2 regions of the Butyricicoccus sp. OF10-2 genome follow, and region 1 is predicted to be linked to the other one. Evidence: predicted binding sites of a transcription regulator. Region 1 holds the regulator's gene; the other holds the start of a gene.

Region 1 (8,061 bases):
ACGCACTGCGCGAGCGCATCCGCGGCAGGGTAAGTGCGTTTGCGGGCAACTCGGGTGTCGGCAAGTCGAGCGTGCTCAACCGTCTGGACAGCTCGTTCGACGCTGAGGTCGGTGCGATTTCGGACAAGATCGGCCGCGGCAAGCACACCACCCGTCATGTGGAGCTGCACCCGATCGAAGGCGGCGGCTACATCGCGGACACGCCCGGCTTTTCCTCGTTTGAGACCGAGCAGATGGATTTGGTGCTGGCCGAGGATCTGCAGTACGCATTTCCGGAGTTCGAGCCGTACATCGGGCAGTGTAAATTCACCGGCTGCGCGCATGTCAAGGAGAAGGGCTGCGCCATCCTTGCGGCGGTGGAAAACGGCGAAATTGCGAAAACCCGTCATGAAAGCTATGTAAAGCTGTACGAAAGTGTAAAGGATCTGAAGGAATGGGAACTTACCAAGGGCGGCACGCGCTGATTTTTGCGGCTGCACCGGAAACCGATTACGGTTATATCCGCGCGTTTCTGCGCGAGCATCCGGACGCGCTCGTTGCGTGTGCGGACGGCGGCCTGCGGCATGCGCGGGCGCTCGGTCTGCACCCGGATTTCATGATCTCCGACCGGGATTCCATGACCGAGGTGGAGGGAGAGGACGTTATCCTCTTGAAGCCCGAAAAGGACGACACGGATTCGCAGAGCTGTCTGCGGGAGGTGTTCCGCCGCGGCTGCCGCGAGGCGACGCTCGTGTGTGCGACTGGCGGGCGCATCGACCATATGCTGGCAAATCTCTCGCTGCTCGAGGAAGCAAAAACGCTCGGCGGCCACCTGACCATCCTCGATCCGTACAACCGCGTCGAGCTGCATCAGGGCGGACGGCAGGAATTCATCATGCCGGAGACGTTTACCTACTTCTCGGTCGTGCCGATGGACGCGGTGCTCGAGGGCGTGACCATCGAGAATGCAAAATATGAATTAACGAACGGCACGGTTACCCGTGTCGGCATGATCTCCACCTCGAACGAGGCAAAACCGAACAGCCGCTTTGCCGTCACGATTGAACGGGGAACGGCTCTGATTATCTTCTCACGCGACCGTGTTTTGTGAAAATTCCACACCTGACCCGCCAATATCGGCGGGTTTTTTTATTGTGTCGATTTTGCAATTTATTAAGTCAGGACTTGCAAAAATAAGTTCGCAGGCATATAATAAAAACACATGATAACTGATGAGAGATATAAGGGAGTGCTGAGCATGGCATTGAAGCCGATTTCCAAGATTGCAGCAGGTGTGCAGGCGTCTACGACGCTCGCTATCGATTCGCTGTTCAAGCAGATGAAGGCAGAGGGCAAGGACGTTGTCGGCTTTGGTGCCGGTGAGCCGGATTTTCCGACGCCGGAGCACATCAAGCAGGCCGGTATCGAGGCCATTGAGAACAACCAGACCAAGTACACGCCGGCAGCCGGTCTGATGGACCTGCGCAAGGCAGCCTGCTACCGTCTGAAGGAGGACTGCGGTCTGGACTACGAGCCGACGCAGATCGTTGTGGCTTCGGGCGCAAAGCACTCGGTCTATATCGCGCTGATGACGCTGTGCAACCCGGGCGATGAGGTCGTTATCGCGGCTCCGTACTGGGTAAGCTACTCCGAGATGGTAAAGCAGGCAGGTGCAATCCCGGTCATTGTAGCTGCAACCGAGGAGGCGGACTTCAAGATCACCGCAGAGCAGCTGGACGCCGCCATCACCGACAAGACCAAGGTGTTCATGCTGAACTCTCCGTCCAACCCGACCGGCATGGTATACACCAAGGCCGAGCTGGAGGCGATCGCTGAGGTTTGCTGCCGCCATAACATCTACGTTATCGCGGATGAGATTTACTGCAACCTTGTATATGATAACAATGAGTTCGTTTCGTTCGCTTCTCTGGGCGAGGACGTGAAGGAGCGCACCATTCTGGTCAACGGCGTGTCCAAGAGCTACGCGATGACCGGCTGGCGTATCGGCTACAGCGCGTCCAATCCGCAGCTGGCCAAGGTGATGGCGAACTACCTGAGCCACTCCACCTCTGCACCGTCCACCATTTCCCAGCAGGCGGCCATCACCGCGCTGACCGGCCCGCAGGAGGACATGCAGGTGATGAAGCAGGCGTTCGAGCAGCGCCGCGACCATCTGGTAGAGCGCATGAACAAGATCGAGGGCGTTTCCTGCATCAAGCCGGAGGGCGCGTTCTATGTTATGATGAACATGAAGGGCTTCCTCGGCAAGACTATGTACGGCAAGGTCATCGAGAGCGCCGAGGACTTCGCGCAGCTGTTCCTTGAAAAGGGTCTGGTGGCGACCGTTCCGTGCACCGCATTTGCCGCGCCGGGCTTCGTCCGCTGGAGCTATGCGACCTCGCTCACCGAGATCGACAAGGGCCTTGACCGCCTCGAAGCGTTTATCAAGAACGCGTAAGCATTCGTAATTCCGAGCAGCACTCTGAAAAGGGTGCTGCTTTTTGGTTTCTGCACCGAACCTCTGGGGCACTTGAACCGCGCAGGCGGTGCAGGAAAAAGGGGAGGACGCAAAATCTAACGGCGAAACCGCTGCAAACTTTGTTTATTGCTACAAGATAGCGCAAAACCGGTCGGTTTTGCTTGAAATGACCGGTGCAAAGTGTTAAACTAAAATCGGACTGTTATGGAAGATTAGATACCATCCAAGTCCGTTATTTCGTTATAATTTGGATAAAATACACACCGGAAAGGACGAATAACATGAACAACGTGTACGAAAGCCCGCTTTCCTCGCGCTACGCTTCCAAGGAGATGCTCTACACCTTCTCCTCGGATATGAAGTTCTCCACCTGGCGTCGGCTGTGGCTGTCGCTGGCTAAGGCGGAGCTGGCGCTCGGTCTGCCGATCACGCAGGAGCAGGTGGACGAGATGGCCGCGCACCTGACCGACATCGACTACGATGTGGCCCGTCAGCGCGAGAAGGAGGTACGCCATGACGTTATGGCGCACGTTTACACCTTCGGCAAGGCGGCTCCCAAGGCGGCCGGCATTATCCACCTCGGCGCTACCAGTGCGTATGTCGGTGACAATACCGACATCATCCAGATCCGTGAGGGTCTGCTGCTGGTTCGCAAAAAGCTGGCGACCGTACTGGACAAGCTGGCGCAGTTCGCGGATGCGCACAAGTCCCAGCCGACTCTCGGCTTCACCCACTTCCAGCCCGCACAGCTGACCACGGTCGGCAAGCGCGCTACCCTGTGGATGAACGAGCTGCTGATGGATTTGAACGAGGTAGAATACCGCATCGAAAACCTGCGCATGCTCGGCAGCAAGGGCACGACCGGCACGCAGGCGTCCTTCATGGAGCTGTTTGACGGCGACGAGAGCAAGGTTAAGGAACTCGAGAAGCGCATTGCCGATGATTTCGGCTTTGCAGGCGTGGTTCCGGTCTCCGGCCAGACCTACTCCCGCAAGATCGACGCGCAGACGCTCGCAACGCTCGCCGGTATCGCAGAATCCGCTTCCAAGTTCGCAACCGACCTGCGTCTGCTGCAGCACCTGAAGGAAGTAGAGGAGCCGTTTGAGAAGAACCAGATCGGCTCGTCCGCCATGCCGTACAAGCGCAACCCGATGCGTTCCGAGCGTATCTGCGCACTGGCGCGCTACGTCATCTGCGACAGCCTGAACCCGGCCTTCACCTCGGCTACCCAGTGGTTCGAGCGCACGCTCGACGACTCTGCGAACAAGCGCATTTCCGTGCCGGAGGCATTCCTTGCCGTTGACGCAATCCTCAACATCATGATCAACGTCGTTTCCGGTCTGGTCGTTTACCCGAAGGTCATCGAGCGCACGTTATGAACGAGCTGCCGTTCATGGCAACCGAGAACATCATGATGGACGCCGTAAAGCGCGGCGGCAACCGTCAGGACCTGCACGAGCGCATCCGCGAGCACTCCATGGCTGCGGGCAAGCGCATCAAGGAGGAGGGCCTCGAGAACGATATGGTTGACCGCATTGCCGGCGACCCGATGTTCGGCATGACCCGTGAGCAGATCCTCGAGCACCTCGACCCGTCCGCTTACATCGGCCGCTGCCCGTCTCAGGTAGACGAGTTCCTGAGCGAGTGTGTTCGTCCGGCGATCGCGCCGTACCTCACCGGTGAGGACGTAAAGGTAGAGATCAACCTGTAAACCGGAAAGTTTATCCCTGAAATTGACAGATATCCCGCTCACGCGGGATATTCTGCCGCTTATGCGTCAATGACGCATAAATGTTGCACAATTCATGCAGAATGATTGACTTTTTGGCTGTTATGCTGTATACTAAATCAGTTGTGTAAAAAAAAAATAAAGGAGGCACTTGCAAGTGAAAAAGAGTGTAACTTCCTTTATCGCGGTCATGCTGATCATCATTTTCCTCGGCGTGACGGCGGTAACAGGAGTGTACATTCCGGGCGGCTGGACCATGCCGTTCCGGAACACGGCAACGTCCGACACATCTGCGACGGATACGAGCGACACCTCGTCTACCGACAACAGCGCAGACACGGCGGACAACACGGCAGACAGCACGGATGCGTCTGCTGACACCTCTGCTGACTCGGCTTCGACCGATTCCGCAGACACGACAGACTCCGGTCTGAAGGCCATCATCCCGAGCGTACTCGATACCGACAATGGTATCCGTCTGGGTCTGGATCTGGTCGGCGGCTCCCGTATCGTATACGAGGCCGAAATCCCGGACGGCTACGACACCAGCAACCTGTCCGACGACATGAACTCGGTACAGAAGGTCATCCGTCAGCGACTGACCGGTAAGGGCTTTACCGAGGCTACCGTATCCCTCAGCGGCGACAACCGCGTAACGGTCGAAATCCCGCAGATCACCAACCCGGAGGAGGCCGTACAGACCCTCGGCACCACCGCACAGCTCACCTTTGTTGATGCTGACGGCAAGGAGTGGCTGACCGGCTCTGACGTTAAGAAAGCTACTTACGGCTATGGCCGCCCGACCGGCAACGAAGTTGCGGATACCCATTATGTAGAGGTACAGTTTACCTCTGAGGGCAAGCAGAAGTTTGCTGAAGCGACCGAGAGCATCGCGGCCCGCACTGACGGCACCAACGTGATGGCTATCGTCATGGACGATCAGGTTATTTCCGCACCGTCCGTTTCTTCCAAGATCGACAGCGACAGCTGCGTAATCTCCGGCTCGTTCACCCGCGACAGCGCGACCGAGCTGGCAAACCTCATCAACGCAGGTCAGATCCCGTTCTCGCTCAAGCAGGTAGAGCTTCGCTCTGTCGGCCCGCAGCTCGGCGCTGACGCGATGAGCTCCAGCCTGAAGGCAGGCCTGATCGGTCTGGTACTTGTTATGCTGTTCATGATCATCATGTACCGCATCCCGGGCGTTGTTTCCTGCTTCGCTCTGTGCTTCTACATGGTTATCGAGGCGCTGCTGTTCAGCCTGATTCGCGTAAACCTGTCCCTGCCGGGCATTGCAGGTATTATCCTGTCCATCGGTATGGCGGTTGACGCAAACGTCATTATCTTCGAGCGCATCAAGGAGGAAATGGCTGCCGGCAAGACTGTCAAGAGCGCCATTGACTCCGGCTTCAAGCGTGCGTTTACCGCAATTCTGGACTCCAACATCACCACCCTGATCGCGTGCGGCGTGCTGTTCTTCCTCGGCACCGGCACGATCGTCGGCTTCGCTACCACGCTGGGCATCGGTGTTATCGTGTCCATGTTCACCGCGCTGACCATCACGCACTTCCTGCTCAACCGCATGGTGGATTTCCACATCCGCAACCCGAAGGCTTACGGCCTGCGTGAGCGCAAGGAAGAGAAGAAGCATTTCCCGATCCTCAAGAACTTCAAGATCTTTGGCGGTATCTCTGTCGTACTGGTCGCTACCGGCCTTGTCGCGCTGATCCTGCTGCCGTTCGGCAAGAACCTGTTCAACCTGAGCATCGACTTTGCCGGCGGTACCGAGATGGAGTTCAACATGCATACCGCTGTTACGCAGGATATCCAGACCGAGGTCAGCGATCTGTTCAAGGACGCAACCGGCGTGGACGCATCCTCTGTAACCTCCTCCGGTGACGGCAACGAGGACGTGCTGATCCGCTCCACCTCGATCGATTCCGAGCAGCGTGCTGCCGTGATCGACAAGATGCTGGAGAAGTACAGCCTTGCCGATACCGATATCCTCAACAACAACGACGTATCCGCTTCTGTCGGCAGCGACCTGCAGCGTTCGGCATTCCTCTGCTCGATCCTTGCAATCCTGCTGATGCTGGTGTACATCACCTTCCGCTTCGAGCTGACCAGTGGTCTGGCTGCGATCTGCTGCCTGGTTCACGATCTGCTCGTTATGCTGAGCGTTTACGTTCTGCTGCAGATTCCGCTCGACAGCAACTTCATCGCTGCTGCACTGACCATCCTCGGCTACTCCATCAACGCGTCCATCATCGTATTCGACCGCGTTCGTGAGAACCTGCGCACCGCGCGCAAGGAGCCGTTTGAGGTCATTGGCGAGAAGAGCATCTGGCAGACCATGGGCCGTACCATCAACACCACGCTTACCACGCTGTTCACCATCGGCATGGTATACATCCTCGGTGTTCCGTCGCTCAAGCAGTTCACTCTGCCGCTGATCGTCGGTATCCTGGCCGGCGGCTGGTCGTCCGTTATGCTGTCTACCGGTCTGTGGGGCTTCTTCCGTAAGAAGTTCCGCCGTCGCCGCAAGATCTAACGACTATCGAAAAGGCACCCGTTCGGGTGCCTTTTTTGCGTTTGTTTATCGGCGCAGGGGACTGGTACAGAGAAAGAAGCCGACCGGATAGGGCAGTGCAGGAAAAGGTGCCGCTTTATCGCAATAAAAAATTGACTTAACAGCACTCCGCGTAGTATAATAACAGCAGACAGATAACAAACCACGCGTGTGAAGCGGTGTTCACAAGGGGGAAGTACGATGAAGTGCCCATTTTGCAGCTTTGAAGACAGCAAGGTCGTGGACTCCCGTCCGACGGACGAGGGTACCAGCATCCGCCGCCGGCGTGAATGTCTCCACTGCGGAAAACGCTTTACCACCTACGAGACGGTGGAGCGCATGCCGCTTATGCTGATCAAGCGCGATGGCACGCGGCAGGCGTACGACCGCCAGAAGCTGCTCAACGGTCTGGTGAAGGCTTGCGAGAAACGCCCGGTTTCGCTGATGCAGTTGGAGCAGATCGTCGATTACGTCGAGCAGAAGCTGTTCAGCTCGCTCGAAAGCGAGGTCTCCAGCAAGGTCATCGGTGAGCTTGTCATGGAGCAGCTGCGTAAGGTTGATGAGGTCGCGTATGTGCGGTTTGCCTCGGTCTACCGCCAGTTTAAGGACATCAACACCTTTATGGAAGAGCTGAACACGCTCCTCAAAGATAAATAATTCGGCGGGTATGGCGCAGGCTGTACCCGTTTTTTCATATCGAAAGGAAGATGGATTTATGGACGAACGGCTGCAGAAACAGCTGAATTTCATTCTTGAGATCGACAAGGAGAAGAACATTTTCCGGCAGACGCATCTCTCCGGCCACGGCCGCCGCGAGAATGACGCCGAGCACGCATGGCACATGGCTGTCATGGCGTATCTGCTGCAGGAATATTCCAACGAGCCGGTGGATGTGGCGCGGGTCATGCTCATGTGCCTGCTGCACGATGTGGTGGAGATTGACGCAGGCGACACCTACGCCTACGACACCGACGGTCTGCAGACGCAGAAGACGCGCGAGGACGCGGCAAAGCAGCGCATTTATTCGCTCCTGCCGGACGACCAGAAGCGCGAACTGATGGCTGTTTTTGACGAATTTGAGGCCGATGAGACCGCCGAGGCGCACTTTGCCCACGCGATGGACAATCTGCAGCCGCTCTTGCTCAACAACAGCAACGGCGGCAGCGACTGGGCTGACCACGATGTGACCGCCAAGCAGGTCTACGGCCGCCAGAGCCGCACAGAGAAAGGCTCGGCGTATCTGTATGAGCTGACGGACAAAATCCTGCAGGCGAACATCGAAAAGGGTGCGCTCAAAGAAAAATAAAA
Region 2 (8,061 bases), on a different contig from region 1:
CGCTCGGCGCTGTGCCGCAGACGATACTGCATTTCCCGCTCGTTCAGCATGCAGCCGCCGCAGTGCACGACAAGTGCGTACTTGCTCACGTCCTCAGGAAACTCATTGCCCACGGTAAACGAGAACTGCACATCCTTGCCGGTAAATCTGCGAATCCAGTTCGGCAGTTTTTCCGTGCCAATATCGCCGCACTGGCGGTGATGCGTGCAGCCTTCGGAGATGAGCACAGTATCGCCATCCTGCAAAGAATTCAGCTGTGCAGCACCGAGAATCGCCTGCCGCAGATTGCCTTTGTATCGGGCAAACAGGATGGAGAACGAGGTCAGCTGGACATTTTTCGGCACCAGCTTGTCCACAATGCCGAACGCCTGTGAGTCCGTGATAACCAGCCGCGGCGGCTCACGCAGGGATTCCAGCGTGCGGGTCAGCTCGGTTTCGCGGGTGACAAGCGAAATTGCGCCTGCTTCCAGAATATCGCGGATGGTCTGCTGCTGCGGCAGGATCAGCCGGCCTTTCGGTGCGGCTGAGTCGATCGGCACGACCAGTACGACTGTGTCATTCGGCGCAAGCAGGTCAGCAACCAGACGTTTTTCCGGCTCGGTCGGCTTGACGGCTCGTGCGATCAGTTCCTTGAGTTCACGGATATTGCTGTCGGCTGCTGCGCTGACGTAAATCTCGTTTTCCGGCATGGCGGCAGGAACCGAAGTCAAATCCGCCTTGTTGTGCGCGATGACAAACGGAATCTCCCGCTTGCGGAACAGCTCGATAAGCTCCTGCTCGGCAGGCTGCAAACCGCGCGTGCTGTCCGTGACAAGAACCGCAATATCCGTCTTTTCCAGCACGCGGAGCGCCCGGCGGACACGTTCCTCACCGAGCGTGCCCTCATCATCAATGCCCGGCGTGTCGATGATAACCACCGGACCGATAGGGAGCAGTTCCATCGCCTTCTGCACCGGATCGGTGGTCGTGCCCTTGACATCGGAAACAATGGACAGTGTTTGTCCGGTCACGCGGTTTACCACGCTGGATTTGCCCGCATTGCGCAGGCCGAAAAAGCCGATGTGTACGCGCTCGCCGGAGGGCTGTGCGTTCAGTCCCATAGGAAACCCTCCTTAGAAGCGGAAATCACGGCGGTTGGAGCTGCAGATATCCTTGATATGCTCGGCTGCAATTTCGCGTACCTTATCGCGCGGGATTTTTTTAAGTTCCTCCTGAATCAGCTCCATGCCGACGCGCTTGGTGTCCTCGCTTGCGTAATCGACCAGATACTCCGCGAGTGTCATCAATGCGTTCGGGTGGCAGCAGTTGAGGATCTGGCCGTTCTTGCACAGGCTCATGAAACGGTCGCCGGTGCGCCCCTCACGGTAGCAGGCGGTGCAGAACGACGGAATAAACCCAAGCTGCATGAGCCAGTGAACAACCTCATCGAGCGAGCGCTGATCGGATACATCAAACTGCTCAGAGTCGTGCGGACGCTCCTCTTCCTCATAGCCACCGACCGAGGTACGGGAAGCACCGCTGATCTGCGAAATGCCCAGACCAAGTGCCTTCTCACGCACCTGCTGGCTCTCGCGGGTGGAGATGATCATGCCGGTGTACGGCACGGCAATGCGGATGCACGCGATAACCTTTGCGAACAGCTCGTCGCTCAGGCCGTTGTCGAATACGTTCGGATCGATATCGTCCGCGCGCTTGATACGCGGTACGCTGATAGTATGCGGGCCAACGCCGTGTACAGCCTCCAGATGCTCGGCGTGCATGAGCAGACCGGCGAACTCGTACTTGTACATTTCCAGACCGAACAGAACACCCAGACCAACGTCGTCGATACCGCCGTCCATCGCGCGATCCATTGCTTCGGTGTGGTAGTCGTAATCGTGCTTCGGACCTGCCGGATGCAGCTTGAGGTAGCTCTGCTTGTGGTAGGTCTCCTGGAACAGAATGTAAGTGCCGATGCCGGCGTCCTTCAGCTTGCGGTAATTCTCGACCGTTGTCGCCGCAATGTTGACGTTGACACGTCGAATCGCACCGTTTTTATGCTTGATGGAGTAAATGGTGTTGATGCACTCGAGAATGTACTCGATCGGGTTGTTGACCGGGTCCTCACCGGCCTCGATGGCAAGGCGCTTGTGACCCATATCCTGCAGTGCGATAACCTCGCGGGCAACCTCTTCCTGCGTCAGCTTTTTGCGAGTGATATGGCGGTTTTTTGCGTGATACGGACAGTAAACACAGCCGTTCACGCAGTAATTCGACAGATACAGCGGTGCAAACATAACAATACGGTTGCCGTAGAACGCCAGCTTGATCTCCTCGGCCAGCTGATACATCTCCTCGATCTTCTCGGGGATATCACAGGCCAGCAGCACGGAGGCTTCGCGATGCGTCAGACCGGCACAGTGTACGCCGGTAGCTGTTTTCTGCGGACGGGCCTTTTCCAGAATGCTGTCGATCAGCTCGATGTTGTGCTTGTTCTCCTCGGCGTATTTCAGCGTTTCAAGGATTTCCTCATGGTTGATAAACTCCTCTGCATGGAGTGATTTCGGGTTGTACTGAGCCATTTTTTTGTTTTCCTTTCTTATCTTGCGGTCAGAGGATTACTCTTTCCGTCAGAGTCCCTTAAAATGTATCACTTATCGGATAATATCTCCGCGTGCGGTAACAATCCGGCAGCCGACCGACGCCACACGGCGCGACAGGCAGCCGATGCACTGTGCAGCCTCCTCACCGGTACATAGTTTGCCGTCGTACAGTGCATATTTTTTTCGCACCCCAAGCGGAGACAGATTGGGCATCACTACGTTTGCACCAGCCTGCAGTCCGCGCTCGCGGCCGTCCGGCCGGATGGTGCCGAGCGCCGTTGTAGCGGGCAGCAGCAAATTCGGTTGGATCAGCCGCAGCAGTGACAGCAGATACACTGTCTGCTCACACGTTCCGGCCGGAAAATCGCGGAACGGTGTGTCCTTCTGCGGAATAAACGGGCCGATACCGCACATCTCCGGCCGAAATTTTTCGATGAACTTTAAGTCCTCAGCGAGTGTTCGTGCCGTCTGATACGGCGAGCCGACCATAAAGCCGCAGCCGGTCTGGTAGCCGATGTCTTTCAAATCACGAAGGCAGCGCATACGGTTGTCAAACGACATCTGCGCCGGATGCAGCTTTTCATAATGTGCCTGATCGGCGGTTTCGTGACGGAGCAGATAACGGTCCGCGCCAGCATCGAACATCGCCTGATAGGCTTCACGAGGGAACTCTCCGAGCGACAGCGTTACTGCACAGTCCGGAAACTCGGCTTTGATCTGTCGTACCAGATGGCAAACCACATCGGCCGAGAATGCGCTGTCCTCGCCGCCCTGCATAACAAAGGTGCGGAAACCGAGTGCGTAGCCTTCCCGGGCACAGTCCAGTATCTGCGCCTCGGTCAGTCGGTAGCGGTCACACGCAGGATTGGAACGCCGGATACCGCAGTAATAGCAGTCGTTGCGGCAGATATTGCCGATTTCGATCAGTCCTCGAATGTACACATTCGTACCGTATACCTGTTTTCGTAAGGCAACCGCTTTCTCTGCGGCATAGGCTGCCAGTTCATCGCTCTGGTTTTCGATTAGATATTCGTATTCCTCTATTGACAGGCTGTGCTGCGCTTCCAGCCGGTCAATGAGCTGCTTCTCCTTATTCATCGCTCTGCACATTGGAGTACGCGGTCTTGACGCTGATGCCGTCCAGATTGCCGATTTTGCCGGACAAAGCTGAAATCACATCCTGCGGCGCATCAATGGCGATGGACACAATGTTGATATTGCGCGCTCGATAGGGAATACCCATGCGCCCGATGATATAGCTGCCGTACTCATGCAGCAGGGTATTGAGCCGTTCCACAGAATCCGTGTTCTCTACCACGATTCCCATGACGGCAACTCTTGTTTGCATAAAAACACCTCGGAATAAAAATAACTGCGTCCTCTGAAAGACGCAGTCCGATACAGATATAAACGGCGCTTCCGTGCAAGAAACGCTGCAATACGATATGGACGGCTCCTTTCATGCAGAATCTGCGGACGCAGAGGCTTACTGTCAGGATCGCTACATCTATTATAGAGGATAGTCGGCAGACCCGCAAGCAAAACCGACGATTTTGTGCAAAGAATTATTTTCGCAAAAATATGTATGATATTTTTGTCGAATTTTATCCTTCCAAATCTATATCTTGTATGGTACAATGCAATAGCGGCACATGATATATGGGTATGCACTTTTACGCTTTGCCTGTAAACAGCAGTGCTTTTTTGTTCGCTTTTTATCGGACAATATGATATAATGATGAACGTATGAAATTTAGAGAGGAAGAACAACACATGGTTCGAGTTGTCAAAAAGGATCACACCAAAGAACCGTTTAACATCCAGAAGGTTGTTATCGCCGTCAATAAGTCGGCAAACCGTGTCCTCTACAACTTTACAGAGGATGAGTTGAAGTCGATCTGCAATCATGTCGAGGGTTATATCCGTGACCATCACATGACCGAGATTCAGATCTGGCAAATGCACAACATCGTTGAGTCTGCACTTGAGTCGGTGCAGCCGGAGGTTGCCAAAAGCTACCGCGACTACCGCAACTATAAGCAGGATTTTGTCGGCATGCTGGACAGCGTATACCAGAAAAGCCAGTCTATCATGTATATCGGCGATAAGGAAAATTCCAACACGGATTCCGCGCTGGTCTCCACTAAGCGCAGCCTGATCTTCAATCAGCTCAACAAGGAGCTGTACCAGAAGTTCTTTATGAACACCGAGGAACTGCAGGCCTGTCGGGACGGCTACATTTACGTCCACGATATGTCGGCACGCCGCGATACCATGAACTGCTGCCTGTTTGATGTAGCGAGTGTCCTCAAGGACGGCTTTGAGATGGGCAATCTGTGGTACAACGAGCCGAAAACACTTAATGTTGCATTTGACGTGATCGGTGATATCGTGCTTTCCGCTGCAAGCCAGCAGTACGGCGGCTTTACCGTGCCGTCGGTCGATCTGCTGCTCGAGCCCTATGCCGAGCGCAGCTACAAAATGCTGACCGAGAAGTATACTCGTCTGGGACTGGATGCTGATACGGTCGAGAAGGAAGTTATGGCGGACATTCTCAACGACTTTGAGCAGGGCTTCCAGGGCTGGGAGTACAAGTTCAACACGGTAGCATCCAGCCGCGGCGACTATCCGTTCATCACCATGACAATGGGAACCGGCACCGGTCGTTTTGCCAAGCTGGCCTCCATTACCATGCTGAATGTACGCCGCAAGGGACAGGGCAAAAAAGGCCAGAAAAAGCCGGTCCTGTTCCCGAAGATCGTATTCCTGTACGATGAGAACTTGCACGGTCCCGGCAAACTGCTTGAGGATGTATTTGAAGCCGGTATCCTGTGCTCGTCCCGTGCGATGTATCCGGACTGGCTGTCGCTGACCGGTGAAGGCTATGTGCCGAGCATGTATAAAAAGTACGGCGCGATCATCAGTCCGATGGGCTGCCGCGCGTTCCTGTCTCCGTGGTACGAGCGCGGAGGCATGAAGCCCGCTGATGAGAGCGACAAGCCGGTATTTGTCGGCCGCTGGAACATTGGCGCGGTATCGCTGCACCTGCCGATGATCTACGCTAAGGCACAGCAGGAGAGCCGTCCGTTCTGCGAGGTGCTGGACTACTATCTGGAGCTTATCCGCAAGCTGCACATCCGCACCTATGCATACCTGGGGGAGATGCGTGCATCCACCAATCCGTTGGCGTACTGCGAGGGCGGCTTCTACGGCGGACATCTCAAGCCGTCGGACAAGATCAAGCCGATTATGAAAACCGCTACTGCGTCGTTCGGCATTACTGCACTCAACGAGCTGCAGGAACTGTACAACGGTAAATCGCTTGCCGAGGACGGTCAGTTTGCCCTCGAAACACTGCAGTATATCAACGATAAGGTCGAGCAGTTCAAGAACGAGGACGGCAATCTGTATGCTATCTACGGTACACCGGCAGAGAGTCTGTGCGGTTTGCAGGTCGAGCAGTTCCGCAAGAAATACGGCATCATCGAGGGCGTTTCCGATCGTCCGTATGTCTCCAACAGCTTCCACTGCCATGTTACCGAGGACCTGACACCGATTCAGAAGCAGGATCTTGAGGGTCGTTTCTGGAATCTGTGCAACGGCGGTAAGATTCAGTACGTCAAGTATCCGATTGACTACAACCATGAGGCGATTCGCTCTCTGGTGCGCCGCGCCATGGCAAAGGGCTTCTATGAGGGTGTCAATCTTTCACTCGCGTACTGCGATGACTGCGGTCATGAGGAACTGTCTATGGATGTCTGCCCGAAGTGCGGCAGCCGCAACCTTACCAAAATCGAGAGAATGAACGGCTATCTTTCCTACTCTCGCGTTAAGGGCGATACGCGCCTGAACGATGCCAAGATGGCCGAAATTGCTGAAAGAAAGAGTATGTAACACGAATGCAGTATCACAATATAACCAAGGACGATATGCTCAACGGCGACGGCCTGCGTGTTGTGCTGTGGGTGGCCGGCTGCGGACACGCCTGTCCCGGCTGTCACAACCCCATCACATGGGATGCGGAAGGCGGTCTGCTGTTTGATCAGGCAGCAAAGAATGAGCTGTTCACCGAGCTCGGCAAGGACTATATCTCCGGCATCACGTTTTCCGGCGGCGATCCGCTTTTCCCCGGCAACCGTGAGGAGGTCAGCGAGCTGTGCCGCGAGATTCGGCAGAAGTTTCCGGACAAGACCATCTGGCTGTACACCGGCTATCGCTGGGAGGAAATCAAGTGGCTGCCGTTTCTCGATCAGATTGACGTGCTGATCGACGGTCGTTTTGTACAGGCGCAGGCCGATCCGCAGCTTCACTGGCGCGGCAGTGCCAACCAGCGCGTGATCGATGTTCCGCGCACGCTTGCGGCTAACAATATCGTCCTGCATGACGATAAGTAAAAAGGAGTTCTGAATTATGCAACAGATCGCACAGTTTTTCAAGGTATCCGAGGAACAGTTTGTCCGTGACTGGTGCGCGGCTACCCGCCGCAGCGCGGATGAGGCCAAGAAGGTCTATCAGAACATCCGGCTGCCGCGCCGCGCGACCAAAGGCTCTGCCGGCTATGATTTTTTTGCGCCGGAAAGCTTTACGCTTGTTCCGCATGAGACCATCCTTATTCCGACCGGTATCCGCGTTATGATCGAGGACGGCTGGGTGCTGAGCCTGTACCCGCGTTCCGGTCTGGGCTTCCGTCACCGTCTGCAGCTTGACAATACGGTCGGCATTATCGACAGCGACTACTTTGAGGCTAAAAATGAAGGACACATTCTCATTAAGATGACCAGCGACGATCATAAGGGCAAAACCCTTTCGGTTGCCGCAGGCGACGGCTTTGCACAAGGTATTTTCCTGCCGTTCGGTATCACCGTGGACGATGAGGCTGACGGTGAACGCACCGGCGGCTTCGGTAGCACGACTGAAAAGAAGTAACGATTTTATAAACAGCCAAAAGCGCATTCACAGAGATTTATCTGCGAATGCGCTTTTTCTTATGCCCTGTTTACATGAAACAGGCAGCACAGGATCCCGCGTAAGCACTTGGGACTTTTCCATACAACAACCTTCATATGCCTTACCCTCCTTCAGCACTGCAGCAGGAACAGCCCTGCCGCGATCACTGCCAGTGCAATCAGCCACACCGGCAGACAGGATGGGAGCAGACTGCCTAGCAGCAAGCCTGTTCCAAACATAAATACGGCAAGACCGATCGCCTGACCACGGCAGAACATAGCGCATCACGCTCCTGTTACCAGTATAAGCAGCTCGGATAGAAAATGTGACAGCAACGCGAAACCGATCTGCTCATATTTTACGCAAGCGCTTCATATGGTAATGCAGGAGCAGCGGTGAAACCAAAGGAGGCAGCATCAATGGAACTGAATCAAACAAGCATCTGCTACTACGAAAAGAAATTAGCGCATATCTCTGCGGCGACAGAGAGTGCGGATTCGATTGTGCCGGACACGTTTCCGGATATCGGACG

Evidence for each region. Region 1 encodes NrdR, which represses ribonucleotide reductase genes. Its sites were predicted from a motif close to CACNANATNTNGTG; they were not measured.
Region 2: nrdD (anaerobic ribonucleoside-triphosphate reductase) is a predicted target of NrdR. The motif match lies at 4,199-4,212, and genes of this name have one in related genera.

The regions. Positions count from the first base shown of each region.
Region 1 covers NZ_QUMC01000031.1:23,169-31,229, forward strand. Annotated here, with positions in the region: gene rsgA (ribosome small subunit-dependent GTPase A) at 1-464, shown strand, start outside; gene DXB00_RS13765 (thiamine diphosphokinase) at 434-1,090, shown strand; gene DXB00_RS13770 (pyridoxal phosphate-dependent aminotransferase) at 1,238-2,437, shown strand; partial or broken gene purB (adenylosuccinate lyase) at 2,740-4,169, shown strand; gene secD (protein translocase subunit SecD) at 4,345-6,735, shown strand; gene nrdR (transcriptional regulator NrdR) at 6,955-7,410, shown strand; gene DXB00_RS13790 (HD domain-containing protein) at 7,469-8,059, shown strand.
Region 2 covers NZ_QUMC01000008.1:38,896-46,956, forward strand. Annotated here, with positions in the region: gene hydF ([FeFe] hydrogenase H-cluster maturation GTPase HydF) at 1-1,100, opposite strand, end outside; gene hydG ([FeFe] hydrogenase H-cluster radical SAM maturase HydG) at 1,113-2,561, opposite strand; gene hydE ([FeFe] hydrogenase H-cluster radical SAM maturase HydE) at 2,634-3,680, opposite strand; gene DXB00_RS06020 (TM1266 family iron-only hydrogenase system putative regulator) at 3,673-3,930, opposite strand; gene nrdD (anaerobic ribonucleoside-triphosphate reductase) at 4,356-6,476, shown strand; gene nrdG (anaerobic ribonucleoside-triphosphate reductase activating protein) at 6,482-6,976, shown strand; gene DXB00_RS06035 (deoxyuridine 5'-triphosphate nucleotidohydrolase) at 6,993-7,508, shown strand; gene DXB00_RS16295 (hypothetical protein) at 7,661-7,807, opposite strand; gene DXB00_RS06040 (DUF3794 domain-containing protein) at 7,949-8,061, shown strand, end outside.